Regions from separate parts of the Lysinibacillus sp. NPDC094177 genome, predicted to be linked through region 2. Evidence: riboswitches for the same ligand, from Rfam matches in the RefSeq annotation. Region 2 holds a riboswitch; each other region holds the start of a gene.
What was found. Region 2 has a riboswitch for S-adenosylmethionine ahead of ACQKNC_RS00080 (Na+/H+ antiporter NhaC family protein). Riboswitches for the same ligand answer to the same signal wherever they lie in the genome.
Positions count from the first base shown of each region.

Region 1 (7,982 bases), on a different contig from region 2:
TGTTGACACTAGAGCAAATGGGTCATCATCTCATGCAGAAGGTAATACTACGCAAGCTATAGGTCAAGCATCACATGCAGAAGGTAACATATCTGTTGCAAATGGCAACTACTCACATGTAGAGGGTCAAGCCACAAAGACTATTGGTGAAGCTTCTCATGCAGAAGGATATACTACTGTAGCAGAAGGTCACTATTCCCATGCAGAAGGTCAAAATAGTAAGGCATCAGGGAATTCAGCTCATGCAGAAGGTTATTTTACGGAAGCAACTGGTAACTATTCACATGCAGAGGGTACTAGAACAAAGGCTATTGGTGAATATTCTCATTCCAGTGGTGATTCTACTACTGCAGATGTTATGTCATCTACAGCTATTGGTAGGTATAACAAAGTTATGACAGGTTCACCAAACTTAATAAATGCTGCAGATGATGCTTTTGTTATTGGTAATGGTACAAGCCCAACTAGTAGAAGTAATGCTTTTCGTGTAAAGTTTAATGGTGCTGCTTATGGGTTATCTGCATTTAACTCAACAGGTGCGGACTATGCAGAATACTTTGAATGGAAAGATGGTAACCCACGTAACCATGATAGAGTAGGGTACGTTGTAACTCTTGATAAGGGCGGAATACGTAAAGCCACAGCAAAAGATAACTATTTTCTAGGCATTGTCTCTGCTAATCCTTCAATCATTGGTAACTCGCATCAAGATGAATGGGCAGGTAAGTATATCACTGATGAGTGGGGACGTATTAAATATGACTGGGTTAAATTAGAAATACCTGCAGTAGATGATGAAGATAGTGCAACAATGGAAATAAAAGACTGTTATGTACCGTTAATCAATCCTAACTATAATCCTGATGAAACGTATAAACCACGTGAAGAACGTCCTGAGTGGTCACCAGTTGGTATAACAGGACAATTGTTAGTACGTGACGATGGTACACTATTCTCTAACAACTTCGCTAAAGTAGGCAAATTAGATGGTGAGTTAACTTTATCAGAAGAGCCTACAAATATGCGTGTTATGGAACGTGTTGCTAGTAATATAGTAAGAGTATTTATTAAATAATCGTTCCATATTGAAACAAGTACATTGTAACCTCGAGTGTAGGGGTATTTGACTTACAGTGGTGTAAAGTTTTTAGCTGGAGATTATGATCCACCTACAAAATCTAATTATATTTTATTTTCGTGAAACTTTTATTCTCTCAAAGCGTATGTAAAGGTAATTTTATTTTAGGAGGAAAAGAAATGTTTACTGAAAATATGACATATTGGGATATGAATAGAATTTTGCTGGATATAGAACATGAACGAAATTTAAAAGTAGTTGATCTAGTAGAAAAACATGAGTTGAGTAAACAAGATATTGAGTTATTTTTAGATGCATATCTTAATGAGTTTAAATTAGACGAAGGAGATTTAAACAATATAAATAAAGTTGCTCCAGATATTTTTGATCTTTCTTCAATTTTACAACATATGAGGACTAATGAGTGATAGTTCCATATTGTTAAATCCGAAACTGAAAAGTAAAGGGGGTGATTATAGAATGAATATAAATGCTCGATATCCTGACATCAGAAAAACAATTAACTATGTATTGTTGATAGTCCTAGTTGTTGCATTACTTGTTTTTATTATTTCCTTTCGGAACTTAGGGGGTTCTGTTTTTGAATGGGTTCCAATGGTGACAAAGTCATTATCTAACGGAAATACAACTGTAGGTTATCCATATACAGTAAATACAGAGGTAGTTAATTCTAATTGGTGGCATCAGTCACTAATCGGAAGTTTATGTGTAATGCTTTTTTCAATGGGGAGTTTGTGGATACTTAATAAAAATAAATTTTAATAGTGTAATGGTTCCATATTGTTCAGTAAGCGCTACTCACATCGGGTAGCGTATTTTTATTAAAAAAGTAGTGTTCAAACGAATCACTATAAAATAAAGACAATCAAGAGTGACAACTTGAACAAATCACTAGAAAATTTATCCCAGTAAAAGCTTCCATAAATTATAACTTTCTGTATAATAAAAATGTGTATAATTACCTATGAAAAGGAGATTTTAATTTATGTGGGGTTGGCAACTTATTCCAAACGGACTAGGCGGGTTTAATTTAATTCGTGGTGGTTCAGCATTTATTGGTGGTATTTTGGGTGTGGGCGCTGTTGTTCTTGTTTTGGGGGCTTTGATATCGCACTTTTTAGATTCCATTTACAAAGACTATGGTGGTGTAATTTGCATTGTATTCATAGCTACTTCTATTTTATATTTTATTCAACAGCTAATTCAAAAATCCAACGAAGCAACCAAGTTATCTTACTTTCTTAACTTTATAGTTGCTCCAATCTTTGTTATTTATTTGATTGCTGCTCTCTTATATATGATTCCTGACCAAGCCGAATACGACTTCGGTTTTATTGGAAACATTTTATTATTACTAGTTATTGTGGGGTCCCCAGTCATAGCTTATTTTGGAGGGACGATTATCACCTACATCATTACGATTATTGCAAGGGCTATTCCTATAAAGTTTAACAGTAATTCTAATGCTTAAAGCAAATAAAAGATTTTAAAAATAGACACTTAAAAAGTGTCTAGAGAGGGCTACTTGCCTTCTTTTTTATTTGTAAATGCTATACACTTCTTTTTTTCAGAAGTATGAGTTACAATGAAAATTACATAGACTTAATAAGAAGCGTAAAGATAAATAACTAAACTGTAATTCCTCTTAAAACATAATGACATGCATGATTAATAACGAAATATTCTATGTATTATTGATATTCTTAATTGTTCATGTTACAATTCTATTTAATTAAATAATCTTATCATGAGAAGTTGAGGGATTTGGCCCGATGACGCTTCAGCAACCTCTAACAAAAGTTAGAAAGGTGCTAATTCCAGCAAAGGATTTGTCCTTTGAGAGATAAGAGTGAACGTGGAAAAATCCTTCTCATTCTATCTCATATGGAATGAGGGGGATTTTTTAATTTTATCGTTTGATATTTGAGCTTTGCGCAGGGCCCGTGCATTGATCTTAAGGCACTAATTGATTCTAACAGAGAAAAATTATTGAGAGGGGAATGCAAGATGCCAATTAATATTCCGAAAAACTTACCAGCTGGAGAACATTTACGTGAGGAAAAAATCTTCGTAATGGAAGAGGATAGAGCAAAAACCCAACAAATTCGTCCGTTAAATATATTAATTTTAAATTTGATGCCTGAAAAAGAAAAAACAGAGCTACAATTACTTCGTTTATTAGGTAACACACCGTTACAAGTTAATATTACGTTTTTAAATACAGCTACGCATGAATCGAAAAATGTCAGTAAATCACATTTACAGTTATTTTACACGACCTTCAATCAAATCCGTCATCGCCGCTATGATGGCATGATTATTACAGGTGCACCAGTTGAAAAAATGGCGTTCGAAGATGTGAACTACTGGCAGGAAATTTCAGAAATAATGGATTGGTCTAAGCAAAACGTAACATCGGTTCTACATATATGTTGGGGTGCACAGGCAGCATTATACCATCATTACGGCATTGGGAAAATTGAGCTTTCTGCTAAATGCTCAGGTGTATATTCTCATGTTATTACGGATTTAACAGTGGATTTAGTACGTGGCTTTAGTGATTTATTTACAGCCCCACATTCACGTTACACATCTGTATCAATCGACGAAGTACGCAACCACCCTGATTTACGATTACTATCTTATTCAGAAGATGCTGGTGTTTTCATTGTGCAATCTAAGGACAATAAAAACATTATGATTACCGGCCATCTTGAATACGATGCGACAACTTTAGCAGATGAATATAGTCGTGACGTTGCGAAAGGATTAGATATTGAAGTACCAGTGAATTACTTCCCACATGATAATCCAGCAAATGAACCGATTAATTCGTGGCGTGCCCATACACATTTATTATTCTCGAATTGGTTGAACTACTATGTATACCAAGAAACACCATACGAATGGGATTTCGTTGATGAGATTGAATATCATATTTAACACTGTAGCAATTAAAAAAATGATGACCTTGATATTTCAGGGTCATCATTTTTAACATTATGCTGTTTAATTTTCAGATGAATTTTTATTTCTATCACTGCTTGGAGTATTACCAGTATCGCTATAATTCTGTGTTGTATTGCTGCTACTATCACTTTGCGGAAGATTTTCGATATTGTTACTACTTGCAATTTGAGTAGTGTTTCCAGCATTGTTATTACTATTATTCTGCATAGAATTTTCGTCATTGCTGCTATTTTCATTTTGAGCACAATTATCGTAATTACTAGTACTTTCATTTTGAGTGGCACTTCCGGCATTGCTACTACTTTCATTTTGAGCACAATTATCGGTATTACTATTACTTTTTTGTGTAGTATTCCCGTCATTGTTGCTACTATCACTTTGAGTAGAATTATCGTTATTACTAGTACTTTCATTTTGAGTGGCACTTCCGGCATTGCTACTATTTTCATTTTGAGCACAATTATCAGTATTACTATTACTTTTTTGTGTAGCATTCCCGGGATTGCTATTACTATCACTTTGAGTAGAATTATCGTTATTACTAGTACTTTCATTTTGAGTGGCACTTCCGGCATTACTGCTATTAGCACTCTGTGTAGAATCACCGTTATTATTTTCACTTTGTGTAGCATTTCCGGCATTGCTACTGTTATCACTCTGCGAAGAATTCCCGTTATTACTTCCATTTTCATTCTGTGTACTACAATTACTTTGTGTGTTATTTCCTTGATTACCGTTAATTTTGCGAATTTTCGCGACGAGTAGTAAAACTAATGGTAATAAAATCGCGAAAATAAAGGAAAAAATAGGCCAGGTTTCTCTATTGTAAATATCTGAATGAATGATACTAGGATGAACAATTTGTGAAAGTCCAAGGATAATCATTCCAAATGGGAAAATAAGGGGTCGATGATTGTTAATTTTACATATTTGTGCGATGCCGATGACCCCAGCGTAAAAAAACATAAAGGTTTTAATATAAATTGATATTATCCACATTGCTGCCATAATAACTTCAATACGCTGCAAAAAATTCCCGATTGAAATTCTTTGAGCTAATGAATAGCTGGGAAATGTCCTAGAAGCAGTATTTGCCGGACCTAGGACAAGGATTGCCAGTGTAATGATAGCAATTAAGACAATCCCTCCAAGAATTGTGCCAATGTAAAAACCTTTTTGTGCTGATTCATGGATGTTAACATTAGAAGGAAAAATCATTAATAATATGACAAGTGGGAATGAAAAAATACTTATTAATCGAATAATACTAAAGAATAAAGATTTTACTGGTGCTTCCATTATTGGCTGTAGATTTTCAATATGGACGGATGGTGAGATACAAACTACAAATAAAATAAAAATTAAAATAAACATTGCGAATAGTATTTCTGCAGAACGGGCAAAAACTTCAATCCCTAGAAATGCTGCATAAATAATGATAATACTGAATAGAAAAGCAAAGGCCATCATAGGTGTTTCTGGCATAATTGCTGTTTTCATGAAAATGCCAATGAAATATAATAATTCACCAGCAGAAATAAAGGATAGAATAATAAAGCCAATCGAAGTTATTTTTCCAAAAAAGCGACCTAATATCTTTTCATTAGCCTCTACAAATGTAAGGGTAGGTGTCCGTTTTCCTAGAGTAACGAAAAGCTTTATTAAGAGTAAACTTATAACGACACTAATAATCGCTGCAATCCAGGCATCTTGTTTTGCTTCACTTGTTACACTAGCAGGGCTAATTAAAATAGCTGTCCCAATTGAAGAGAGAAGGGTAATGATCATAAATTGTCTTGAGCTAATTATTTCTTTCTCCAAATGAACACTACCCCTTTTTCTTAAAAGTTCCTTATTATTTTGTCAGGGAGACAATTAAGTCTTTAATAGTTGAAAAAATAAATGTAAGCAAGTCTAGAGGGATCGGAATGTTGATTCTTATAATCCAACGCCGCTCAATAAAAAAGTCCAAAAAATAACAATCGTTTTCGTTTCTTTATTATTAAAAATTTTAGAATCATTCGTTTGATTTTTTTTTCGCTATGCTGTTAACTTTCTGGAGAATCTTTATTTTTATCACTGTTTGGAATATTGCCGGTATCGCTATCATTCTGTGAAGTATTTTCACTATAACTGTTACCTTCACTTTGTGTGGTATTTTCGCTATTGCTACTACTTGCACTCTGTGAGGTATTTTCGTTATTGTTATTACTTGCACTTTGTGAGGCATTTTCGCTATTATTGCTGTTTGTATTCTGTGAAGCATTTTCGCTATTACTGCTACTTGCATTCTGTGAAATATTTTCGTTATTACTGCTACTTGCATTCTGTGAAATATTTGCGTTATTACTACTACTTGCACACTGTGAAGTATTTTCGTCATTATTGCTGTTTGTATTCTGTGAAGCATTTTCGCTATTATTGCTGCTAGCATTCTGTGAAGCATTTTCGTTATTGTTTCTGCTTGGACTTTGTGAAGCAATTTCGTTATTACTGCTACTTGCATTCTGAGAAGCATTTTCGTTATTACTATTACTTACATTCTGTGAAGCAATTTCGTTATTACTGCTGCTTGCATTTTGTGTAGAATTTTCGTTATTGTTATTACTTGCACATTGTGAGGTATTTTCGCTATTATTGCTGCTGGCATTCTGTAAAGCATTTTCATTATTACCATTACTTGCACTTTGTGAAGCATTTTCGTTATTACCATTACTTGCATTCTGAGAAGCATTTTCGCTATTACTGTTACTTGCACTTTGTGAAGCATTTTCACTATTACTGCTGTTTGCATTCTGTGAAGAATTATCGTTATTACTATTACTTGCATTCTGTGAAGCATTTCCTTGACTCCCATTGATTTTGCGAATCTTCGCGACAAGTAATAAAACTAATGGTAATAAAATCATGAAAACGAAGGAATACATAGGCCAAGTTTCTCTATTGTAAATATCTGAATGAATGATATTAGGATGAACAATTTGTGAAAGTCCAAGGCTAATCATGCCGAGTGGAAAAATGAGCGGTCGATGATTTTTAATTTTGAATACTTGTCCGATACCGATAACCGCAGCATAAAAATACATAAAAGTTCTAATATAAATTGATATAATCCACATGGCTGCCATTATAACTTCAATACGCTGCAAAAAATTCCCGATTGAAATTCTTTGAGCTAATGAATAGCTTGGAAATGTCCTAGAAGCAGTATTTGCCGGACCTAGGACAAGGATACACAGTGTAATGATTGTAATTAAGACAATCCCTCCAAAAATTGTGCCAATATAAAAACCCTTTTGCGCAGATTTTTGGACGTTAACTGCGGAAGGGAAAATCGTTAATAATACGGCAAGCGGGAATGAAAAAAGACTTATAAATCGAATCATACCAAAGAATAATGATTTTTTTGATGTTTCCATTATTGGCTGTAAATTTTCAATATGGATGGATGGTGAAATACAAGCTACAAAGAAAATAAAAATTAAAATAAATATTGGACATAGTATTTCTGCAGAACGGGCAAAAATTTCAATTCCTAGATATGCAGCATAAATAATGATAATACTGAACAGAAAAGCAAAGGCCATCGTAGGTGTTTCAGGCATAATTGATGTTTTCATGAAAATTCCAATGATGTATAATAATTCACCAGAAGAAAGTAAGCAGATAATAATAAAGCCAATCGCAGTTAATTTTCCGAAAAAACGACCTAATATCTTTTCATTAGCCTCTACAAAAGTAAGGGTAGATGTTCTTTTTCCAAAAGCAACGAAAAGCTTTATTACGGGCAAACTTAAGACGACACCAATGATCGCTGCAATCCATGCATCTTGCTTTGCTTCGCTTGTTAAACTTGCTGGGATAATTAAAATGGTTGTACCAATTGAAAAGAGGAAGGTAATGATCATAAATT
Region 1 is NZ_JBNNTW010000005.1:157,439-165,420, reverse strand. Features, by position in the region: gene ACQKNC_RS10605 (peptidase G2 autoproteolytic cleavage domain-containing protein) at 395-1,075, shown strand; gene ACQKNC_RS10600 (hypothetical protein) at 1,258-1,506, shown strand; gene ACQKNC_RS10595 (hypothetical protein) at 1,559-1,861, shown strand; gene ACQKNC_RS10590 (hypothetical protein) at 2,085-2,570, shown strand; SAM riboswitch class I at 2,839-2,949, shown strand; gene metA (homoserine O-acetyltransferase MetA) at 3,107-4,042, shown strand; gene ACQKNC_RS10580 (endospore germination permease) at 4,109-5,890, opposite strand; gene ACQKNC_RS10575 (endospore germination permease) at 6,118-7,982, opposite strand, start outside.
Region 1: another riboswitch for S-adenosylmethionine. It lies ahead of metA (homoserine O-acetyltransferase MetA); the one in region 2 lies ahead of ACQKNC_RS00080 (Na+/H+ antiporter NhaC family protein).

Region 2 (7,982 bases):
AGCGTTACCTTGCTGCATCACATTTATTAGTTCACCAATTGCAAATATTGGCCAAACTGCTAGCCCCAAGTAAACATTGAACGTTACAAGCTGCCCAACTGTCATAGCATCTGCCGCTACTAGATGAGCACCATAGCCAAGCGCTACAACATAACTAATCCCAGTACCGACCTTTGTAATCGGTCCGAATAATGCGTTAATTTTTGCAGTATGCATATTTTTTTCATACACAACCTCGCTCATCTCCGCAAAATTTGTTTCGTCCTTTTTTTCTTGTACGTATGCCCGTACAACTCGCACACCTGCAACCGACTCTAGAACACTATCATTCAACTCTCCAAAAACATCCTGCGCCTTCATATAGCGTTCATGCACAATCTTCCCTAAATATTGAATTAAGATGGCCATGATCGGCACTGGCAGCATTGCAAAAAAAGTAAGCTTCCACGAAATCATAAAACCCATGGCAAAAATAATAAAGCCCATGTAGATTGTGGAATCAATCAGTGTCATAATCCCAAAGCCAGCAGTCAACGACACTGCGTTTAAATCATTCGTCGCACGTGCCATTAAATCTCCGGTACGGTTTTTCTCATAAAAAGTTGGTGTCATGCGCAAAAAATGCTGCATAAGGTTTCGACGTAAAATTTTCTCTAGGTTAATAGCCCCTTCAAATAATCTGAATTGCCACACAAAATTAAGGACATAACCCCCAATCATGATACACACAAAAATCAAAATATACTTCGTTAAAAGAGCTGGCGTCATTTCTCCAGCAGTCAATATATCAATTATTGACCCTAGTAAATACGGTGGAACAACTTCTAAGCCACTTGCTATCATTAATAGCACGACCGCTATTGTATATTGCTTCCAGTATTTCTTAAAAAACCAGCTTAATTTACTTAAAACATCAAACATACTTTATAACCTTCTTTCTCTAGTGCTGTTAAAGCTGTGCTACCCACTATCCAGAAATACCTTGATGAAAATCATTTTTTGTACTTCGTTTCGCATACACATACACTCCTTTTTTATTGTCACTACAACCCTTTTTTGCAACAAAAAAGACACATACCCAAAAAAAGAGCATGTGTCTCTTCATAAAAGGCCAGGAGTTACCCATGCCCTTTATTTGCAACGCAAAATAAAAAGTTAGAAGACATGGACAATGTATGCAGTTGTACTTTGATATGATACTGATAAAATTAACATCGTCATGCCCTCCTTTACTTAAGATTGTTATAGTGTTCTTGAAGATTATCACACTTTAGAAATATTTGTCAACCAACTTACTGTTATTTTTTAGGTTTTTCAGGAAATAATTAACGCTTTAAAGTAACGAATTGCTAAATTTACAATCTAGAAACAAGAAGTAAATCCAGAAATTTAGAATTAAATACTACGATTTCAGCGGATGTTTGGACACCTGCTGAAAAGTTCTGGAAGGCCCTAGCGAACAAAGCCAGTTCGATAGGGTCCAAATCGATTTATCGGAACAATCTTGAGATTTATCGGAACAAATTTTTGATTTATCGGAACAATTCCACGATTTATAGGAACAAGTTCAAGATTTATCGGAACAATTCTGTGATTTGTCGCATAACTTTAATTTATTGCTCAACTTTTTTAATTTATCGCCCAACTTTCTAAATTTATCGCCCAACTTTCTAAATTTATCAACCAACTTTCTAAATTTATCACCTAACTTTAATTTATCGCCCACTTCACAAAAAAAACAAAGAACCGCTAACCGTTGCGAGCCAGAAAAGGGAGTTGAGTACAAGCGGCAGCCTGTAATCTAACTAGTCTTTCCCCTCTCGAATAGCAAATATAGAGATTTTTGCTCACTATAACATCTATCGGTGTACTAGTAATATGCCAATGCCACAAACTCCGTCCTTAGCAAGTTGAATATAAGAGACACTAACACTAAGCTGAAATGTCGTTTACTGTTTTGAATTTTACGGTGTGCTTTCTAAGCCCCCAGCCCTATAACAATTACAACAACAATAATTATTTAGTAATTTATTATTTAGTAATTAATTATTAATTAGTAGTGACGGGTTTTCCCCTCATGGATTTTCCGTCAACGGATTAACCGTTATCGGATTTTCAGTCAACGGTGTAATTAGTGTTTGAATCCTAATAATTATGCCTCCTTGTTAGTTATATACATATTAAGAGATGATATAGGGACATTAACTACGGCGTATTTTGGCAGAAATTATAAGAATCTTAATCGGCGATATAATAAAATAATATTCAAGAAGTCAAAATAAACTATAGAACGAAAACATTTGAACCAAAGTTGGTAAAACAGTATAAGCTATAATGTTTGAGATCTCTTTGATATTTTTGAACTGAAACATATCTAAAATAATTATCACGTGATACACTTTTCCATATAGACATTTTAATAAGGAGTCTTTACGTTGAAATCATTTTTAGCTGTTGGGATTGGCGGATTTTTGGGTGCCATCTGTCGATATAGCCTCGGTTTAGCACTTTCAAATAACGGTAGTTTTCCATTTGCGACACTTTGCATAAACTTAATCGGCTGCTTTTGTTTAGCATGGCTATTTACTACGTTTACAAAGCGTACGCCTGTTATTTTAGGAATTGGGACCGGCTTTTTTGGAGCCTTTACGACCTTTTCGACTTTTTCTTTAGAAACGCTATTACTTTTGCAGGATAGTAAGTGGCTACAAGCTGTTCTTTATATTTTAATGAGTGTTTTTGGCGGTTTAGCTTGTGCATGGCTAGGATTTAAGCTAGCAAAGGGGCGCATCGTATGATAGTTGTTGGTATCGGTGGATTTTTGGGTGCACTAACGAGATTTTATCTAGGTAAATTGATTGTCCATACATACCCATGGGCAACATTTTTGATCAATATAACGGGTTCTTTTGCCCTTGGCTTTCTATTTGCATTACATCCAAGTGATTGGATATGGCATTTTATAGGGCTTGGTTTTTTAGGAGCTTATACGACTTTTTCAACATTCGGTTTTGAATGTTTGACGCTTTTGGAGCGGAAAAAATGGAGACAAGCGATTATTTATATATGCACTACAGTTTTATTCGGTTTACTTTTCGCGGCACTTGGCTTTTTCCTTGTGTAGCAGCATTTTAAGAAGCTAGAGGTGATTTTTTGACACAGCCATCCATTGAACAATTACAAGCACTCGAAGCTGAAATTGAACAAACACTTTATACTTTAATCGACCTAGAACTCGAAGAAAACTTTCCAGAAATGAATACACGCTTTGCACAATTGCTTGCAAAGGTTCAAGCAGCTCAATTAATTGATTATAAGCTTGATGTCCTCGTTGATCCTCAAGCATTTGCAACAGAAACTTGTATTCTACTGCAAAGTTTAATAGAGACAAAGAATAGACCACATAAAAGGCAACGCCTTCTAACACATCGTATGATTTTAAAAATATGGCTACGTAAAAATCAACGCTTTATGACTGAATTTTTACCTCAAATGTTTTAGGCTTTTTTTCAGAAGATCGCGCTCTTTGGTAAAATAAATTCCTTTTTGAAAAGCTTCAATAGATTGGTCAAAGTAGTATTGTATTTAGGGGCTTCCTTTGAAAAAAGGAGTCCTTTCGTTATGTAGCTAAAGGAGCAACATTCTACATAAAAGAGTTTCAGGGTTCAACGGTAGTTCCTCCAAGCTCTAATCAAATCGTAAATGATTCACTATGATCAATTACATGTGCAATGACTTCATCACCAGGTTTTCGAAGCCATTCATCGACCAACTCTTCATCTGTATCTAAATCCGTATCATTTTTAGGTAAAAAGCAAATCTTCTTTTTAAATACTCGTCCATCTTTTTTAACAATTTCAAAAGTAATATAATTTAATATAGTATGGAAAAACTACTGTTCTTCGGTAACAATAACTTTCAATAAATCTCGGGTTTTTCTTACTTCCAATATGCAACTAATCATTATTTAACCTCCTTCTTCTACTTGTTAAAGCGATGCTGATGAAGTTACGGCTAACTCTACATTCACACACATGAGTAATAATTACTCGCTCCATTTTTTCATTAAATATTTCTGCTTTGTAGCTATTCTCAAAGTGAACCACCCTCTATTAACTCAACTAACAACCTGTCCGTTCTGCAATACTTCAAGATCTATTCCTCAATCTGTGATTTCAAGCTCCAAGAAGAGTATTTTTTCTGAATTTTATCAATTTTTGTTCAATTATAAACAAAAGTTGATTTTTAAATTTTTACAGCTAATGGTATGTTAATAACATACCCGGGGAAAAAGTAAAGGAGAATGATTATGAAAACAAAAAGATTAATAATGACAATTATTTTCACATTACTATTAGTCCCTATTAGTTTTACTCACACTGTTGAAGCAACATACGAACCTAGTCAACAGGAAATTGATCAATTAGCAAAGGAACTAGAATTCATGTTTGAAGAAGCTGCATATAAAAATAGTAATGGTGACTTTGTTGACTTTAATTTTAAATTATTAAAAGAAAAATACGGTTCTGATGATCAAGTTATACTTGAATTAGAAGAACTTGTTAAACCTAATTCTTCAGTAATCCAAGCAAGAACTGCTGCAGTTGATCGTTGTATAGAAAGGAAAATTAAGGCGGCTTATCAAGAATATTTTAGTGTTACAGCAATGGTTACAATTGTTAACTATATAAAAGAAAAGAATTATAAAAGTGCTGCTGAGAGAATACTTAAAGCCGGAGTAAGGGGTAATATCGTTGGAATAACGGCTTAAATAACATATTGGCTAGTTACTTGTATCTATGAGGAAGAAGGCTGGTTTTAAAAAGGAGCTTCAGTGAAAAAAATTACATTTTATTTAATATTTTTCTTAATTGCATTTTGTATATTGTTAATTACAAACTACTTTATTTTTGGAGATTGGTTGATTATTGATAAATTATTTCACAGTTTTATACTTACTATAATATTAATGTTTTTCGATTGGGCATTTGATAAACCTAGAAAAACAAAATAGTAATTTAAAAACTAAAAAAGATAATACAAGTATTTGATAATTTTTCATTAATTATCAAAACACACCCTAAGTATTGTCTAGCTACAGCTCTCTAACAAAAACTCACATTTCATCAAAAGGTGCCAGTATGGATCAAATTAATACTTCCGAAGCACCAAAACATTTTCCAATAATATGTAAATTAGTAATTGTATAATTCAGTTTTTCATTTGAGGTGACTTATATGGAGTTTATCAGAAAACACATATATATTATTCATTTCATATTACTATTTATAACTTTACCGGTCTGGGATTATTTCAGACATGGTAGTTGGAATTTTCGTTATAACTTTTTCTTTTCCATATGGGTTGTAATTGTTTTTACGTTTTTTAATTCACTATTCAGTTTTAAAAAAAATGAAAACAAAAAGGAGAAAAAAGAATGAAGAATCTTCTAACTAAAGTAATAGCGTCTCTACTTGTATTCTCTTTAGTAATATCAGCCTTTTCACCAACAACATTGGCGAAAAACAAAAAGGCAAACACAGAAGTTGATGAACAGCAAGTACAAGAATTAGCTGAAGCACTTGAATTTGTATTTGAACAAGCGATAGTGATGAATGAATTTGGACAAGCTGTAGGTCTGGATTTTGACAAAATTGAAGGAAAGTATGGTATAAGTCCCGATTTAGAAAAAGCTATTGATGAAAATGAAGTTGTAACCAAAACTCGAACAGCTGCAGTGGACCGTTGTTTAAGTAACAAAATAAAAAATTATTTCACTGCTGAAGATTTTCTTCCTACAGCTGTTATTAATTCTGTAATAGCTTTAATTCTGGAGAAAAATTACACTTCCGCTGCGTTAAAAATAATTAAAGCTGGTGAAATGACCCTCTCCATTCTCCACCAATACGCTCAAATCTCAATACCCATAATTTAGCACTTTACTCTTTGGTCGCCTTAACGCTGACTTTTCCGAGAGTTTTTTATACTTTGATTAAAAATATGTTGCAAATATTGATTTTTTATTTTATTCTAATATTATTGTGAAAAAAATATAATATTTTTGCTTCTTATCAAGAGAGATGGAGGGACTGGCCCGATGATATCTCGGCAGCGGAACTTAGTGATTTAAGTTACTGTGCCAAATCCAGCAAGCAATGGCTTGATAGATAAGAGGAGCGTTTTATAGATATAAGGCCTCTTCTTGTTGTTTCAAGATGAGGTCTTTTTTATGTAAAAAAATGGGCTAAGGACGTGTCCCTTTTTAATTTTTGGAGGTAGAACAATGAAGAATGAGAATCCATGGGCACTGATCCCATTTGTTGTTTTTTTGATTTTATTTATTGGCTCAGGGGTTATTACAGGTGATTTTTATGCCTTTCCTGTCATTGTAGCCATTGCCATTTCGGGCGCTGTGGCTCTGGCGATGAATCGAAAAGAATCGTTTTCGCGAAAGGTTGATATTTTTTGCAAAGGCGCAGGAAATTTAAATGTCATGCTGATGGTTGTTATTTTTCTCTTGGCTGGGGCCTTTTCAGAGGTAGCAAAAGGTATGGGGGCAGTGGACTCCACTGTTAACTTTGCTTTGTCGGTCATTCCGGAAAACCTGCTTGTCGTAGGCTTGTTCATCATTGCCTGCTTTATCTCCCTATCAATGGGTACATCGGTAGGAACAATTGTTGCACTGGCGCCAATTGGAGTTGGGATAAGCGAGCATACAGAGTTTTCCATGGCTTTAGTAATGGCGGCGATTGTTGGAGGTTCGATGTTTGGCGATAATTTATCCTTTATTTCAGATACAACAATTACTGCCGTTCGTTCACAAGGCGCACAAATGAAGGATAAATTTAAGGTGAATTTTTGGATTGTGTTACCGGCAGCTATTGTAACGAGCATTATTTTAGGGTTAATCACAATGGGTGAAACGACAGCACAAGTAGAGCATTTAAGCTATAGTTGGGTAAAAATTGTTCCCTATGTGTTAGTTATTATCTTTGCGTTAGTTGGAATGAATGTTTTCCTTGTTCTAGCATTTGGGATTGTTCTCGCCGGGGCTGTTGGTTTAGCAGATGGTAGCTATCATTTAATGAGCCTTTTGCAAAAGATTGGCGAAGGAATGTCAGGCATGTATGAAATGGCATTTCTTGCGATATTAATAGCTGGAATGGTGGAGATTATTAAGTTTAACGGAGGAATTGACTTTCTGCTTCACCTTGCGACACGAAGAATAAAATCGAAAAAGGGTGCTGAATTTGGGATTGCCGGCCTTGTGGGCCTAACTAATTTATCTACAGCCAATAATACGATTGCTATTTTAATTGCTGGTCCACTTGCAAAAAATATTGCTGAACAGTATGAGATTGAGCCAAGAAAGTCCGCAAGTATATTAGATATTTTCTCTTGTACGATTCAAGGCCTTCTACCATACGGAGCCCAATTCCTAGCAGCCGCAAGCGTAGCTGGAATATCGCCAGTGAGCATGCTGCAATACTCTTTCTATCCAATCCTTATAGGAATCTGCGGGAGCATCGCGATCCTTATCGGATACCCGGCAAAAAAGAAAGCCTGAATTTCACCACTATCAATTATACCTCGGCATAATTGCGTCTGGAATAGGCTTTGTGCTTAGGCTAACATCCCATGCAAACTACTTTCCGATTCAGGTGATATCCGCCGTCATTTTACATTGAAATATTCCAATCGTTTTGAAAAAATAATTAAAACGATTGGTTTTTTTATTGGCTGTTTTCTTATAGATTGTTGCTGTTAATACATAAAGACCAAGTTCATTCTACGCATTTAGTAGATGAACTTGGTCTTTAGTAAATCCTTCTTTAGTTTAATAAGAACAGAGACGCTAATTAAACAATCGCGCCCGAACGTTGAAAATGATTAAACAGTTCTGTTCCCCTTATAATAAGGTAAAGCATTTCTGAAAACTATAGATCCCATAAACCATCTTTTAATAATCTCCCCTACTTATA
Region 2 is NZ_JBNNTW010000001.1:13,337-21,318, forward strand. Features, by position in the region: gene ACQKNC_RS00050 (ABC transporter ATP-binding protein) at 1-921, opposite strand, end outside; gene crcB (fluoride efflux transporter CrcB) at 2,436-2,798, shown strand; gene crcB (fluoride efflux transporter CrcB) at 2,795-3,124, shown strand; gene ACQKNC_RS00065 (hypothetical protein) at 3,154-3,501, shown strand; gene ACQKNC_RS00070 (hypothetical protein) at 4,310-4,771, shown strand; gene ACQKNC_RS00075 (hypothetical protein) at 5,438-5,935, shown strand; SAM riboswitch class I at 6,066-6,174, shown strand; gene ACQKNC_RS00080 (Na+/H+ antiporter NhaC family protein) at 6,284-7,567, shown strand; gene ACQKNC_RS00085 (peptide-methionine (S)-S-oxide reductase) at 7,974-7,982, opposite strand, start outside.

Region 3 (7,982 bases), on a different contig from region 2:
TGAAGCTCTTTTATGTACAACTCATCAATAAGAAGTAAGAAAGGCCCATATGTTCTTGTCATAGATTTGTGGTAAGCATAGCCACAATGTGGACAAACGGCAACCTCATACAATAACGGGTTTAAACCTTCATAAACTGGCATGAAATCTGTTTGTTCTTCGATAACTTTATATCGATTAGGACGTACTTTATATGTGGTAAAATGCTTTTTGCAAAATTTGCAATCCACACTACTTTCATAGTAGTAAATGTTAAATGCCATAAGAATCAACTCCTTTACCTCGAAAAAAATATTATTTCTTTTGTTCTATTTATATGATGAATAATATCGTTCAATGTATTTAATTTAGTTATCTTTTATTTTAACAATTCTATGTTCTTTGGTATACTCCTTTAGAATTATTGAAATAAAAATGTTCATTACTTTCTTAGTTGTTTGAAATTTCGATATGTAACCGTAGTAGTATTTATCGGTGTAGTAGAGGCAAGTTATACACCTCGTTTTAGTTTGTCAAATTACGTACAAAAGTTTAATTAAAAGCTACTAATTTTCATATGATAAAGTTGTTTGTGTAGGTGATAATACCTATAGTTAATTTTGATATAAAGATGTTTCTTAATGTAAAATTAAAAGTGTGTTGGTGATGATTAATGGGGATGATGAAAAATGGTTAATCGATATACTTGGTGAAAATAAACAAAATGATAAGGAGCGAACGATGAATTATAAAATTGTATTTTTTGACGTAGATGGGACGCTTGTTAATTATGAAGATGGTCGTATTGAAGAAAGTACAAGGAACGCTATTGAGCGATTAAAAAACAAAGGAATTCATATTGTTGCTGCTACAGGAAGACCTTTATCAATGTGCCAGGAGTTAAGAAATATAGGAATAGAGACGTTTATTACAGCTAATGGAGCATATGTTAAGCATCAAGATCAAGTAATACATAAAATACCTGTTGCAAAAGAAATTGTCCAGGCAGTTAAGGATTTTGCTGATGAAAATAAACAAAGTCTCTCGTTTTTTACAGAACAATTATCGATGAATAACGTCCAAAAACAAGAGACATTGAAAGCTATGCAAGAGACATTATCTTTGCGAGAGTTTCCTATGATTAATGAAGATATTTTAACGCAAGAAGTTTACTTAATGTGTTTATATGGCAATGAGGATGTGGAGAAAAAGTATATTTCAAAATTCCCTCATTTATTATTTAAAAGGTGGCACCCTTACATTACAAACGTTTTGCAACATGATGTTTCCAAATCTATTGCTGTTCAGGCTGTACTAGATTATTTTAACTTGAACCCTGGGGAAGCTTTTGCTTTTGGTGATGGAGATAATGATATCGACATGCTGGAGCAGGTTGGCTTTGGTATTGCGATGGGCAATGGTAGTGAAGCATTAAAAAATGTTGCTGATTATGTAACGAAAAAATCAACTGAGAATGGTATTGATTATGCTCTTCGTGAGCTACAAATAATTTAACTCCTTTCAGCAGATGTCTTTTGACCGAAAGCAAAGCGACAGGTACAGATGTCTTTTGACCGAAAGCAAAGCGACAGGTACAAATATTTTTTGTACCGAAAGCGAAGCGACAGGTACAGATGTCTTTTGACCGAAAGCAAAGCGACAGGTACAGATGTCTTTTGACCGAAAGCGAAGCGACAGGTACAGATGTTTTATGTAACGTAAGTGAAACGGCAGTTACAGAAGTCTCCCACTTCAATAGGTGGTGAGATGAATGTGGTTTTAAGTCACTTTTCAGCGGGTGTCCAAACAACCCCTGAAATAGAGGAACTCAGTCTAAGAACGCCACGTCCTGTGGCGACGACTGAGTGACCAACATCATGCTGTTGCTGTCGCTTCGTTGCACTACGCTTTCGCGCAAAAGACATCTGTTGCTGTCGCTGCGTTAGCACTACGCTTTCGCACAAAAAACATTTGCAGGCCTAAGCACAAAGCCGATTCCGGACGCAATTATGCCGAGGCATAATTGATTGGAGAAAACTGTATTAAATACATAACACTCATAATGTTGTTTCCATTGAGTTATTATAAAGCTAACTATTAAAAATTATTACGTTTTAGGTGGGATGGAATTATGGCGCATCATGTGCAATCTCTTATTGAACATTACGGATATTTTGGCATCATTCTTATCCTAGTTGGAGGGATTGTTGGGCTACCACTTCCAGATGAGATATTTTTAACATATGTAGGGTATAGTGTTTATCGCGAAACTCTAGCACATATCCCAGCTTTAATCAGCGCTATCGTAGGTGCGGCAGGGGGAATTACCCTGAGCTACTATATAGGTTATAAATTCGGGCTTCCTTTATTGCAAAAATACGGTTCGAAAATCCATATTACTGAACAGAAAATTGATTTTACTAAAAAGTTATTTGCGAAAATAGGTCCAGGATTATTATTAATAGGATATTTTATTCCTGGTGTGCGTCATCTAACAGCATATATTGCGGCTATTAATAATTATCCTTATAAAAAATTTGCTTTCTTTGCATATACGGGAGCAACTATATGGACATTTACTTTTATTACCTTAGGAACGATACTTGGAGAGAAATGGCGTTATGTTGGGTTATATGTATCCCGTTACAGTGTTTATCTTATAGTATTGTTCATATTAATAATGTTGATCGTTTATTTTGTTTTCAAAAGAAGGAATACAGCGAAATAAATTATTTTCATGAAGAAAGGTCTGATTCTATATTTATTGAATCAGACCTTTTGCTATATTAAGGTAATATTGCGAATGAACGGACAGGGAATCCAGACGCTTTTTCAGGCTTTGGCACAATATTGAATATAGCGGCCCCTTTTGGAGGTAGTTTATCCAAATTTGTCATAAGCTCAATTTGGTAAGTATCCTTCTCTAGCACAAAATATTCACCGTCTAACTTACCGTTTTTACGAAAATCTGCTGCTGAATCCGTGTCAAAAGTTTCGTGGCCAATAGCACTTACTTTTCGTTCGTTGAATAAAAATTGTAACGCTTCTAATCCCCAGCCCGGAATATGATTATTACCATCAGCGTCCTTATTGCTGAAAGACTCTTTATCTGGCCAACGTTTACTCCAATCGGTACGCAGCGCAACAAAGGTATCTGCTTCAATTTCTCCATATTCAGCTTCAAAGTCAAGAATATCTTGAATACTTAACGTGTAGTCGTTATTAATTTCGGCTTCCTTCGATTTATCAATAACGATTAGTGGTAGCACTAGTTCTTTTAGCTCCAATTCTTCTAAATAGCGTGTATCTCGCACAAAATGAATAGGTGGGTCGATATGTGTTCCGTATTGCCCAGGGAAAGTGAATTGTTGTGCAAAGAAGCCATCGTCATGCGAAAATAATGTTTCAAATTTTGCATCGTCAAACATAAAGAAATGAGGAGAATTTGGACCAAATGTATGTGTTAAATCGACCCATTCTTTCGATTTCAATAGTTGAATTGCTCGTAAAAGTTCGTTTGTCATAATAGTTCCCTGCTTTCTTTTAATTTTTTTGAATGCAACAATAAAAAAGAGTCCTCCTTGAAGAAGAGGACTCTTGTGCAATGCAACATAAGTAAGTCTTCTCATCTTCAAGGCTGAATTTTGCCAATTGGAATTAGCACCATACCTATAGGCTGGTTGCTGAGACTTCATAGGGCCAATCCCTCCGTCTCTCTTGATAAGAAAAAATAATATAAGAATTTTCAGAAATAACAATTACAAATACTTTAGCATATTTATTTATAGTTTACAAGTTCGATAGGGATACAAGGTTAAAATTCATAAAGATGCTAAAGGCAAAAAAAGTGGCCCTCTTCAAAGGACCAACTCTTCACCAACCCAAAATTAATGTTAGTTTACAACAGCTACTTTCAGTAAATGTTATACGAAATCCATCTGGTGTATAGGTAGTTTCGTATTTTATAGTAATGCCTGTTGACGCAATTAACTTTTCAACTTCTGTTTTCTTTGATTGTTGTGCCGCGTCCATAAGATCATGTGCAAATTGCTCTGATTCATCAATTTTATCCGTAAGTAATTGTGCTTGCTGCATAATATCCTTGATCCGTTTCGCGGAAGTCTTCAATTTCTTTGTATTGACGATTGGAAATGGACTTCTATTCGTTGGGTTTGTCGGCATTGCTAGATGGCTAGAAGGGTGTTGAATTGTTGGCTGATTTGCCATTACCCATGCCGGATAATAATTAGGATAGACAAAATACGGATAAGGATTGTAATACAACTAAATTCCTCCTATCCTATGCTGATACCTTATATTATGTACAACAAAGCCATTTGTTGCTGCCGCTACGCTTTCGCACAGAAAAGCCATTTGTTGCTGCCGCTTCGCTTTCGCACAGAAAAGCCATTTGTTGCTGCCGCTTCGCTCCAGGGTCTCAACTATGACTAATCCCTGAGGAGGTACCCGTTGATAAAAATTGAAATTGTTCCGATAAAACGAGAAAAGATTCCGATAAAATGAGATTTTGTTCCGATAAATCTTCAAAGTTTGTTTCTATCAAAGAGTAACCATAGAAATGTAGTAGCTGCAGCAATCATCACCATGCCGAATCCGTATATAGGAGTATGAGCTAATGATTGATGACGAATGATGAATCCTCCGATGTATGACCCTAGAAAAATGCCAATGTTAAAAGCTGAAATGTTTAATGCTGAAGCCATTGAAATAGCTGATGGTATATACTTTTCTGAAAGCTGAACGGCATAAAGCTGTAATCCTGGCACATTCATAAACATAAATAGCCCCATCATAAAGACCATCAATAATCCAATGATTGATGATTCCAAAAAGAAGCCGATGCCGAGTACTGCCAATGCTAAGCCGATAAAGATAATAAAAATAGAACGTAAAGGGTTATTATTCGCAAAACGACCACCTAATGTATTACCGATGGCAACACAAATACCATATACAACTAAGATCACGACAATTGCCTTTGGTGAGTAGCCCATATACTGCTCTAAAATAGGAGAAACATAGGTGTATACAACGAATGCGCCACCATACCCAATTGCAGTAATAAAGAGGATTAATAACATTCGAATATTCCCTAATACTTTACCAATATCTCGAATGGATATTGGATTACCTTTCGATAAGTGACTTGGCACGAGCAGGGCATTACTAATTAATCCAATGATGCCTATGAGAACAATGAAAATGAACGACATTCGCCAATCAGTTACTTGTCCAATAAAAGTTCCTAGCGGGACACCAGTGACAGTTGCTAATGTTAGCCCTGTAAACATAAAAGCTATTGCACTTGCTCGTTTATTAGGTGCCACAACATCTGCAGCGATAACAGAGGCAATAGACATAAACACGCCATGTGCTAATGCTGAAATAATACGGCCGGCAATTAGTAATGAGAATGAGGGTGCTAGAGCTGCAAGTAAATTCCCGATAATAAAAAGTACCATGACGAGCAATAACACATTTTTGCGACTAAGGCGCGATGTTAATGCTGTTAAAAGTGGTGCACCAATAGTTACACCTAGTGCATATATGGATACGGTTAAGCCCGCAGTACTTAATGTTATATCAAAATCTTTTGTAATTAATGGAAGTAATCCGACGCTTATAAATTCTGTAGAGCCGATACCAAATGCACTGATGGCAAGTGCGAGTAATGTTAGTTTGGCATTCGGCACTTTTGTATCTTTCATTCTAATAATATCTCCTTTGATTTTTTGTATAGTGTATAGTAATATTCATACATACCAAAAAGTTCGTAGGGTACTTTTAGTTACTTTTGAATATTACAGGGGGTTTACAATGAAAAAAGTTTATAATATTGGTGTTGAAGCCACTCTTGAAGTCATTGGGGGCAAATGGAAACCTATTATTCTTTGTCATCTTAACCACCATGGTCAGATTCGTACGAATGAATTTCGCCGATTGATTCCAGGCATTTCGCAAAAAATGCTAACAAGCCAATTGCGTGAATTAGAGCAGTCTGGATTAATTAATCGCAAGGTGTTCAATCAAGTACCGCCGAAAGTTGAATATTCGTTAACACCTTATGGTCAAGAAATGGACCCTGTGCTGAACATCCTTTGCACTTGGGGTGAAAAACATATCGAAAAGCTACAAGATAAAGGTGAAGATGTACTGTTAATGCAACGTGATGAAGATATCGCGATGATGCATACATCTTAAATAGATTGGTAAGAGACTGTCACGAGAAGAAAATTAGACAGTCTCTTTTACGTTTACATAGCTATCGTTTACATGACAAAGTCAAACACATCTGGGTTTGGTCCAACACGTTGTTCTAGATTCATAGCGTTAATGATCGCCATCTCTTCATCAGTTAGGGTGAAATCAAAAATATCAGCGTTTTGAATCATACGTTCTTTACGCACAGATTTTGGAATTGTGACGATACCATTTTGAATATCCCAGCGTAAGATCACTTGAGCATTTGATTTCTCGTATTTTTCAGCTATTGTTGAAATAGTTTCATTATCGAGGAGTCCACCTTGCATTAATGGTGCCCAAGCTTCCATTTGTATATTGTGCTCTTCGCAGAACGAACGTACCTCAGTTTGTTGCAATCGTGGATGTAGTTCTACTTGGTTAATAACTGGTGTGATACGAGCTATTTTAAGAAGATCCTGTAAGTGCGAAACTTGGAAGTTACATATCCCAATAGCTTTAATTTTCCCTTGCTCGTATAAATCTTCGAGTGCTCTCCAAGCTTCAGCAAATTTATTTTTACCTGGCCAATGAATGAGATATAGGTCTAAATAATCTAGCCCTAATTTTTCTAAGCTGTCCTCGTATGCTGCAATTGTCTCTTCATAGCTCAAGCCATCGTTCCATACTTTTGATGTAATAAATAAATCCTCACGTTTTAACCCAGTAGTTGCTAGTGCCTGACTAATACCTCACCAACCCCTGTTTCATTACCATAAATAGCAGCAGTATCGATACTACGGTAACCAACCTCAATCGCATTTTTCACCATTTCTGCTGTAACATCATTCGGTACTTGAAATACGCCTAGACCCATACCAGGCATTTGTAAGCCGTTATTTAATGTAATTTTATCTTGTAAATGATTAATCATTTTTCTGTCCTCCAATTTTCACTTGTGCTTTGTTGCTTTCTTATTATGCTTCCGTGCTATTGCAAAAAAAAGTACGCACTTTTTGGTTTCATAGAAACGTGGAGGTTACTTTTGTGAGATATCAATGGTTCACTGTAAGAAATTTTTATTAATTTACATGGTTCGGTCCTCTGAGTACGTTACAATTAGTGGTAGAAATCTTCGAAAAGGGTTGGTGAGCGTATGGTAACAACAAAAAACTTGGCAAATCACTTAGAAGTGACCGAAATAAAGATGTTCGAATCAAGGCTTAATGCAATTAAGGAAATTCAGAACAATGCAATGGGAGTGGAGGTTGGTAAATTTGATGGCGCCTATGCTTTCGCAATTAAGAACATTCCCGGTCCCTCTTACAATGTGGTAAAGGGCGATAGTTTTAGTTCGGAGAATACTATAGAAAAAATCCTTAGCTTTTATAGAGCAAGAGAAATACCAGCTCGTTTTGATTTAGCTCCACAATACGCAAATGCTACTTCACTACAAAAATTACATAACGCCGGCCTTTATCAGAGTGATTTTCATGCAACATTATATTGTGAGCTAAATGAAGAGATGGTAGGGAAAATAAAGGATTCGCCCATTAAGATAAGACAAATGAATGAAGCCGAATTTGATCGTTACGGAAATATCTACGTTGAGGGTTTTGGACAGAAGTAAAATAAAACGGTTACCAGAAGGTGGAAGGGTATTTGCTGCTTGAAATAGAATAAGTAATTGATGCTTTTATCTTCATTCAGCAAAAATGTTTTCTGTAGCGAAAGCAAAGCGACAGTAACAATGATTATTTGTGCGAAAGCGAAGCGACAGCAACAATTACACCAAGGCGAAA
Region 3 is NZ_JBNNTW010000006.1:159,244-167,225, reverse strand. Features, by position in the region: gene ACQKNC_RS12485 (DUF2225 domain-containing protein) at 1-263, opposite strand, end outside; gene ACQKNC_RS12480 (Cof-type HAD-IIB family hydrolase) at 721-1,494, shown strand; gene ACQKNC_RS12475 (DedA family protein) at 2,111-2,707, shown strand; gene ACQKNC_RS12470 (cyclase family protein) at 2,766-3,503, opposite strand; SAM riboswitch class I at 3,602-3,706, opposite strand; gene ACQKNC_RS12465 (hypothetical protein) at 3,853-4,263, opposite strand; gene ACQKNC_RS12460 (MFS transporter) at 4,524-5,708, opposite strand; gene ACQKNC_RS12455 (winged helix-turn-helix transcriptional regulator) at 5,818-6,201, shown strand; partial or broken gene ACQKNC_RS12450 (aldo/keto reductase) at 6,270-7,114, opposite strand; gene ACQKNC_RS12445 (GNAT family acetyltransferase) at 7,337-7,810, shown strand.
Region 3: another riboswitch for S-adenosylmethionine. It lies ahead of ACQKNC_RS12470 (cyclase family protein); the one in region 2 lies ahead of ACQKNC_RS00080 (Na+/H+ antiporter NhaC family protein).

Region 4 (7,982 bases), on a different contig from region 2:
AAAATCTTATGCGAAAGGCGGAAATATTTCTAGTATAGTTCCAATGGTATCGCATGTAGACCATACAGAGCATGATGTAGACGTAATTGTAACAGAGCAGGGAGTAGCAGACTTACGTGGGCTTGCTCCAAAAGAACGGGTTGGGCTCATTATCGATAACTGTGCACATCCGGAATATCGTGAGCAATTATGGAAGTATTTTAACGATGCCAATGAAGCAACAGGTGGACACCATACGCCTCACAATCTAGAAAAAGCGCTATCATGGCATGTGAATTACGCAAAAAATGGTACGATGAAGAACCCTGCTTTATCGAAATAATAAAGTTGTAAAAGCCTTGAAGGTCAGTTGATTTGTTCCTTCAAGGCTTTTAATTGTTAATAATGTAATCTCGAATGCTTAGGAGCTCTACGAAGTAATCGGGTAACACCTTGAACTGAACTGCTCAGCTATCCAAAGAAAACCCTAGCTTCTTCTTACAATAATCCAATCCATTTCCAATACGTTGCGGAGAATAGAAGGACTAGGATGTATCCAATAATCGTTAATGGAATACCGGATTTTAAGAAATCCTTTGTTGTAAAGGCTCCTGTACCATAGGCAAGCATATTTTGTGGTGCACTAATAGGTAAGAGGAAGCCAAAGCTAATAACGAATTGTTGCACGATAACGAAACCAACCTGATCAACATTAGTCGTTAATGTTGAGGCTAAAACGATAAATACTGGTACAAGCGCAGATGCTAGGCTTGTTGCACTTGCAAAACCTAAATGAATAAGAATATTAAATAAAGTAACAAGCGCGATTGTTGCAAGAATTGGCATAGAATCTAAACCGAGTGAACCGAATACTTTATCAGATAACCACGATGCACCTTTAGTATTAAGTAAAACCGTTCCTAGCATAATTCCTACTGCAAAGACAATAATTGTCCCCCAAGGAATATGCGGTTCAACTTGCTTCCACGAATAGACTCCGATTTTTGGCATTAATAAAATAGCAATTGCAACGATTGTGACGGTTGTTGTATCGAATGGGTGAAGTTTGCCCTCAGTAGCCCAGAAAAATAATAAAACTACCGATGTTATGATTAAACGAATTTCTGGAGCTTTTAATGGACCAAGTTCCGCAAGCTGTTTTTTGATTACTTCTCTACCGCCTTCAATATTACTTGTTTCAGGCTTAATTAGTGTAATCATAATGAAAAATAGAGCTACTGACATGATGATTGAGAAGGGGGCAGCGTAAAGTAACCAAGAACCCCAAGAAATATCAACACCAAATTGTTCTTTAATAAAATTTAAAGCGACCATATTTTGAGCTGCTGCCGTTTTAATACCGATATTCCAAATGGAGACAGCTTGCACAGAGGTAATGACAAGTAAAGCAGCAAGTCGACTATCACGTGGTAACCCAAATGCTGCTACCATTCCGAGTAGTATTGGGACAACTGCGCCTGCACGTGCAGTAGCAGAAGGGACAAAGAATGCGAGTGCAATAGATACTAAAATAGCACCGAATACAATGGCTTTCGTTTTTGTCCCTACTAGTGAAAGTATCCATAGTGCAAGACGTTTATGTAAATTCGTAATTTGCATGGCTGCCGCTAGGAAAAGAGCTGCGGCTACTAGTGCAACTGCAGAATTACTAAATCCACTTAATGCTAATTTTAGTGCATCCGATGTTCCTAGCTCTCTTGCTGGATCTTCCATTGACGGAGCCAACCCTAGTAAAATTGTAACGAGGGCAATAATCATGGCCGAGCTAACGGGATAGGAGACAGCTTCTGTAACCCAAAGAATGACTGCGAAAGCTAAGATAGCTAAAGCCCGTTGTCCAGCTTCAGGTAAATCGCCGTTATTAGGTAAAAAAATAATGATGATTAGTGAAGCGAAGGCTAATCCAATCCAGAGCGGCTTCAAATTACGTTTCGGTTTTGCTTGTTCAGAAGTAGACATACTTTTTCATCCTTTCTATAAATGTGGATATTATTTCCTATAACATCGGCTAGTAAAATGCTTTATTAAGAAAGTAATTTGTTTATTTATTGTAAAGAAAATTTACATATGAAATACTCTCAATTTATAGAGATAACGGGCAATTACGAGAAAAAATGTGGTCATAGAACAGACGAAAATTTCCAAAAGATATTATTTTTTCTTTTTAAATGCAGAGGTTACTTTAGGCTCAGTTCCCTGTATTAATCGTTTAATATTTTCGAGATGCAAAATGAGCGCTATGCCAAAAAGTAGTAAGGCTATAATCGTTGGGCCAACTCCAGGAATCCATAAATATGTGGCAGTACAAAAAACAAGGTAGAATTCAAGTACACCAACAATTAAATAGTTCGTAGCGAAAGATAAAATAACAAATAAAATGAGTGCAAATAAGCCAATTTTCCAATCAACCGCAAGTAATATCCCGATGATTGAAGCAGTTCCTTTGCCACCATTGAAGGCCATATAAAATGGGAAATTATGACCTAGAATGACACCAGCAGCTACGATATAGGTAAAGAGCCAAACTTGTACTTCTGTTAATTGTGTTGTATCTGCTAGATAGACATGAGCACCGATAATAGCTGCAACGCCTTTACCGATATCGATAAGTGCAACTAATATACCGTATTTCCATCCAAGGGAAAGTGTTGCATTAGAGGCACCTGCATTGCCAAAACCAGACTTTTTTAGATCTACCCCGGATAAAAATTGAGCAACTTTAGAACCATGAATACAGCCAATAAAATAACCAGCAAGAAGAAAAATGATAACGGCCTTTATCATAGAAGTCCTCCTTTCTAAATAAATAGGTTCATCACCAAAAGATATGGGTGGAATTTGTTTAAATCTATACCATTTATATAATTTGATTGGAGGCTGGACGCCCCTAGGAAAGCGCCCAGTAGGAACAGAAATCAACCCCACGTTTTGGTGATAAACTATTAAATATTAAAATAGTGTATGCGTTTGTATTACATAAAAAAGCAGACAGAAGTTTCGGAAAAAATAAAATTTTAGTGTTGACAGAGAAAAAGTCTATGTTTTATACTGTGTAACAACGATGGAAATTGAATCTCATACTCTTATCAAGAGCGGCGGAGGGATAGGCCCTATGATGCCCGGCAACCAGTAAGTGACGAACTTACTAAGGTGCTAATTCCTACAGATTCTTACTTGGATCTGGCAGATAAGGGGAGGAAAACTTGCAACCGCAACCCTCTTCTTAGCTGAAGAGGGTTTTTGTTTTCTACTGAAAAAATCCTCCTCATCTCCGGTACCATCGTAAAAAAATAACCATTTGGAGGTATACAATGACAAATTTTAAACCAGAAACATTGCTGTTACACGGTGGGCAAGAGCCAGACCCGGTAACAGGATCTCGTACAGTACCCGTATATCGCTCAACGGCATTCGTTTTTAAAGACACTGCTCATGCGCAACGTCTTTTTGCCTTAGAGGAAGCTGGCAATATTTACACGCGCATTACAAACCCAACTGTAGATGTTTTTGAAAAGCGCGTTGCTTTATTAGAGGGCGGTACAGCAGCAGTAGCACTTTCATCTGGTGCAGCAGCAATCGCATTTTCCATTTTAAATCTTGCAGGTGCAGGGGATGAAATTGTTGCAGCTAGCTCTTTATACGGAGGTACTTATAATTTATTCGCCAACACACTACCAAACTACGGTATTAAAACGATTTTCGTAGACGAAACAAATCCAGAAAATTTCCGAGCAGCTATTACTGATAAAACAAAGGCCGTGTTCGCTGAAATTTACGGGAATCCAAGTTTAAAGGTACTAGATATTGAAAAGGTAGCAAATATAGCACATGAAAACGGCTTGCCATTAATTATTGATAGCACATTTGCTTCGCCATATGGCTCTACACCAATTGACTTCGGTGCTGATATCGTCGTTCATTCCGCAACAAAATGGATTGGTGGTCATGGTACAACTTTAGGTGGAGTTGTAGTAGATGCAGGGAAGTTTGATTGGACTCGTGGACGTTTCCCAGGCTTTACCGAACCAGATGCTTCTTATCACGGTTTGCGTTATGGTATTGACACAGCAGCAGCTGCATTTGCTACAAAACTGCGTGTACAATTACTACGCGACTTTGGACCAACATTAAGTGCAGATGCAGCATTTAATTTATTACAAGGTTTAGAAACGCTTCATTTGCGTATTCCTAAACATAATGAAAATGCACTAGCAGTGGCTGAATATTTACGAAACCACCCATCTGTGGAATATGTAAATTACAATGGCTTAGAAGATTTCCCTACTCATGATTTAGCAAAAAAATATTTAAGAAATGGCTTCGGTTCAGTGCTTACATTCGGTATTAAAGGTGGACGTGAAGCAGGACGTAAATTAATCGATAGTGTGAAATTATTCTCGCACGTAGCAAATGTAGGGGATGCCAAATCGTTAATTATTCATCCAGCATCTACTACACATCAGCAACTATCAGCTGAGGAGCTAATCCAAACTGGCGTAACCGAATCGCTCATTCGCTTATCCATCGGTCTAGAGGCAGTAGAGGACATTATTGCAGATTTAGAACAAGCTATTGAACAAGTAACAGCTTCACAACAACAAGTAGAAGCATAATAAATAAAAAACATTGGTTAATGTTGTAGCGTTTACGTATTTTCCCATTCGATAGGCCTCATTTGGTAATGCGTAAAACGTTGCTGCATCATCCACTCGCCTCATTTGGTGAGAGTAAGGAAATTGTTTAAAATTAATACCTAGTAATTTTATAAGTATTATTGACTTACTTAAATCCTTGTTTTATACTAGGGATTAAGAAAAGTGTTCGAAAGGCTACCAACCTAGAACCAATTTATAGACTAATTTAGTTTTCAAAAGTGCTCCCCCACTTTTGAATATATAAAGAGGAGTAGTTGCTCAGCCAGTAATTACTCTTATCTACAAAAACTGATGATAAGGAGTGTTTTAAATGGGAAATGTTTATAGTGCGCAAAACATAGCATCTTATCTTATTTATGAATTAAATGAAGGTCATGTATTTGTGAACAACATGTCCATTCAAAACATACTTGCGTCAGTTGAGCGTAAATGGCAAGAGATCTTTGGACATTCTACGTTTAAGGAAATCGTTTATGCCAAAGAGGAAGGTTATACAGTAAAAGAAGTTTTCGAAGCTTATGAAAGCTATGGAGCAAATCATATTCCTCTACCTGCGACAGAGTATTACTTAAAATACGGTACATTCCAATTAGTTGAACGTACGTATGCAATACCAAATTTTACGCAAGAGGAAATAGGATTGGTGCAACAAGCTTTAACTCAATATCGTTATAAATTGCTAGCCAAAGCTAGCTAATTATCCCTCATATAATCGGGCTCATTCTCTGCTGCTACAGGGAATGAGCTTTTTAAATTAGATGATGAACATATACAGAAAAAATTTTTATTAATATATTTTAAAAGAACAATTTTTATGAATGTCTTTACATACATATATAATAGAAGAAAGGCATTTATTTTTGGTATATCACCAAAAGTTGTGGATGACATTTGTTAAAAATTTATGCCATATATAAGTTGATCTTCGTTCTGACTGGGCGACTCCTTGGGGCTCAGCGATAGAGGAACGAAGGCTAATACCATCACATCCTTCGTGACCAACATCCTGTTGGCTCAAGCGGATCATCGAACGCCCTCAGTCAAAACGGAAATTAACCATAGATGATCCATATTTTTTTATTAAGAATCGTCAATATTTGTTCAATTATTATAGATCAAGTGAAAAATCATATATTAAAAGGGATGAAAACGATTTCTTTTGCACTTCTAGAGGAAACAAATGTCCATCCTAGAAAGATTTTTCTTGTGCAATGTATGTATATACGTTACAATTTTCTTTAAGTTGAATTTTGAATTATTTGAATTTGTTTGTTTCGCAGACTTTGTATCTTTATTCAGAATATTTTTGTAGCGAGAGTGAAACAACATGACTAAATATCTGATTGAAAACGAAGTGTTAGAGACACGGCAAGTTGACCTGCTTTGTAAAGTCGGCGCACAATTCAAAATCTGTACGAATTAAGCTGAGACGAAATAAATATAATGAAACTGCGGAATGTAAGTTGGAGGGAATAACAACAATGGCAACTATAAAGGCAGCTATATTAGGATTTGGAACGGTAGGTCAAGGAATTTACCATATATTAAATGAAAAGCGTGAAGAGCTTAAAAATAAATTAGGAATTGAGCTAGAAGTAGCAAAAATTTTAGTTACAGATGCTAGCCGTGAACGTGTACCAGGCACAGCACATTTAATGACAACTAGTATGGATGAAGTCTTAGCGGAACCAGGTATGCAGGTTGTTTTTGAGGCGATCGTTAATGAGGAGCCAGCATTTACTTACTTAAAGCACGCTGTTGAACATAAATGTCATGTCATCACAGCTAACAAAGTAATGTTCGCAAAGAGGGGGTTGGAGCTACAGGATCTTGCAAAAGCAAACGGGGTTTTTGTTGGCTTCGAGGCTACAACTGCTGGTGGTGTACCAGTTATTAAAACGATGAAAAATATTTTGCTTGTTAATGATGTTAGTCGTATTCAGGGTGTTTTAAATGGGACATCCAACTATATTTTAACGAAAATGCGCTCACAGGGCTGGTCGTTCGAAACGGCTTTAAAAGAGGCACAAAATTTAGGCTATGCAGAGGCAGATCCATATAATGATATCTCTGGTCAGGATGCCTTTAAAAAATTAATGATTTTAAGTGATTTGGCATTTGGCGAACAACCAGACTGGGCTGACGTCGAAGTGGTTGGCATTGATAGTATTTCGACAGAGCAAGTAAAAGAAGCGTGTGAAAACGGCTTGCGTTATCGCCACGTAGCTGAGGTTGAGAAGCTAGCAGATGGTAAAGTGGTCGCGAAGGTTGGGCCGCAGTTAGTTGATAAAGAACATCCGCTTTATCCAGTTGATGATGTCAATAATGCTGTGGCATTGGATACAAATTATATTGGCACATTAACGCTAGTTGGACCTGGGGCAGGAATGTATCCGACAGCTAGTGTAATGGTTGAGGATTATGCGGAAATTATCGGTAAGCGAGCTGGATTTGTCGTAACAATATAATAGATGCCTATCATTCAACAATGTTCTAATTGTTTGAATGATAGGCATTTTTTAATCCTCATCTTTAACATCAATATCCTCTGGAATAGGTGTATTCCGCCATATTTCAATTTCCTCTTTAATACGATCTAATTGCTCAAAATAAGTGCTGAACTGCCCGTTATTAATCAGTATTTGGTCCCCGTCGTATACTGAACGAATACGGCCCTCGTAAACTAGGCGAAGTACTTGATCCTCGGGCATACCAAGCTCGATGGCTGTTTCTTCAATTGTTTTATACATAATTTCGCTCCTTTTGTTGTTTTTATTATAACCTCCCTTTAATAGAAAGCCTACTATGGGTTAATAAATGAAAGAAAAAGGAAAATGGTAATTGTTTGATATTGGATAAATCTGTATTATTAATGTTAGTGCGTGGTGACGTTCGAGGGGCAATAAATGATGTGTCTTGAAATTGCCATGGAAATGGACAAGTATAGCTGTTACGAGCATTGCATTTTTCCAAGGTCTTTTTTTCTCATCAATTCGTCTAACAGGTGTAGCTATTGGAATCATTGTAATTGGTAGCGCACCTGTCTTATCTGGTGCTTTAGAATGGGTACTATAGAAATCACAGCCGACAAAGGTGTGGGGAATAGCAACTGTAATGGCAATTCGTTATTAATGGGGAAGGGGCTGTCCATATGGGAGGGATTGGACTAGCCCTTTCTAGAGGTCTCTCCTTTGCACATATATGTTGAAATATATGCCTGTATATAAGTTGATAAGATTCATTCAAACCTTAAGAAATTCTTCATATTTATAATAACTGGTTTTTAAGATTTGAAAGGTACACTATTAATTGAGAGTGAGGTGTATA
Region 4 is NZ_JBNNTW010000015.1:69,137-77,118, reverse strand. Features, by position in the region: gene ACQKNC_RS19300 (acetyl-CoA hydrolase/transferase family protein) at 1-322, shown strand, start outside; gene ACQKNC_RS19295 (DASS family sodium-coupled anion symporter) at 478-1,959, opposite strand; gene ACQKNC_RS19290 (glycerol-3-phosphate acyltransferase) at 2,152-2,784, opposite strand; SAM riboswitch class I at 3,081-3,194, shown strand; gene ACQKNC_RS19285 (O-acetylhomoserine aminocarboxypropyltransferase/cysteine synthase family protein) at 3,312-4,613, shown strand; gene ACQKNC_RS19280 (hypothetical protein) at 4,966-5,352, shown strand; gene ACQKNC_RS19275 (homoserine dehydrogenase) at 6,137-7,123, shown strand; gene ACQKNC_RS19270 (DNA-binding protein) at 7,175-7,405, opposite strand; gene ACQKNC_RS19265 (hypothetical protein) at 7,572-7,730, shown strand.
Region 4: another riboswitch for S-adenosylmethionine. It lies ahead of ACQKNC_RS19285 (O-acetylhomoserine aminocarboxypropyltransferase/cysteine synthase family protein); the one in region 2 lies ahead of ACQKNC_RS00080 (Na+/H+ antiporter NhaC family protein).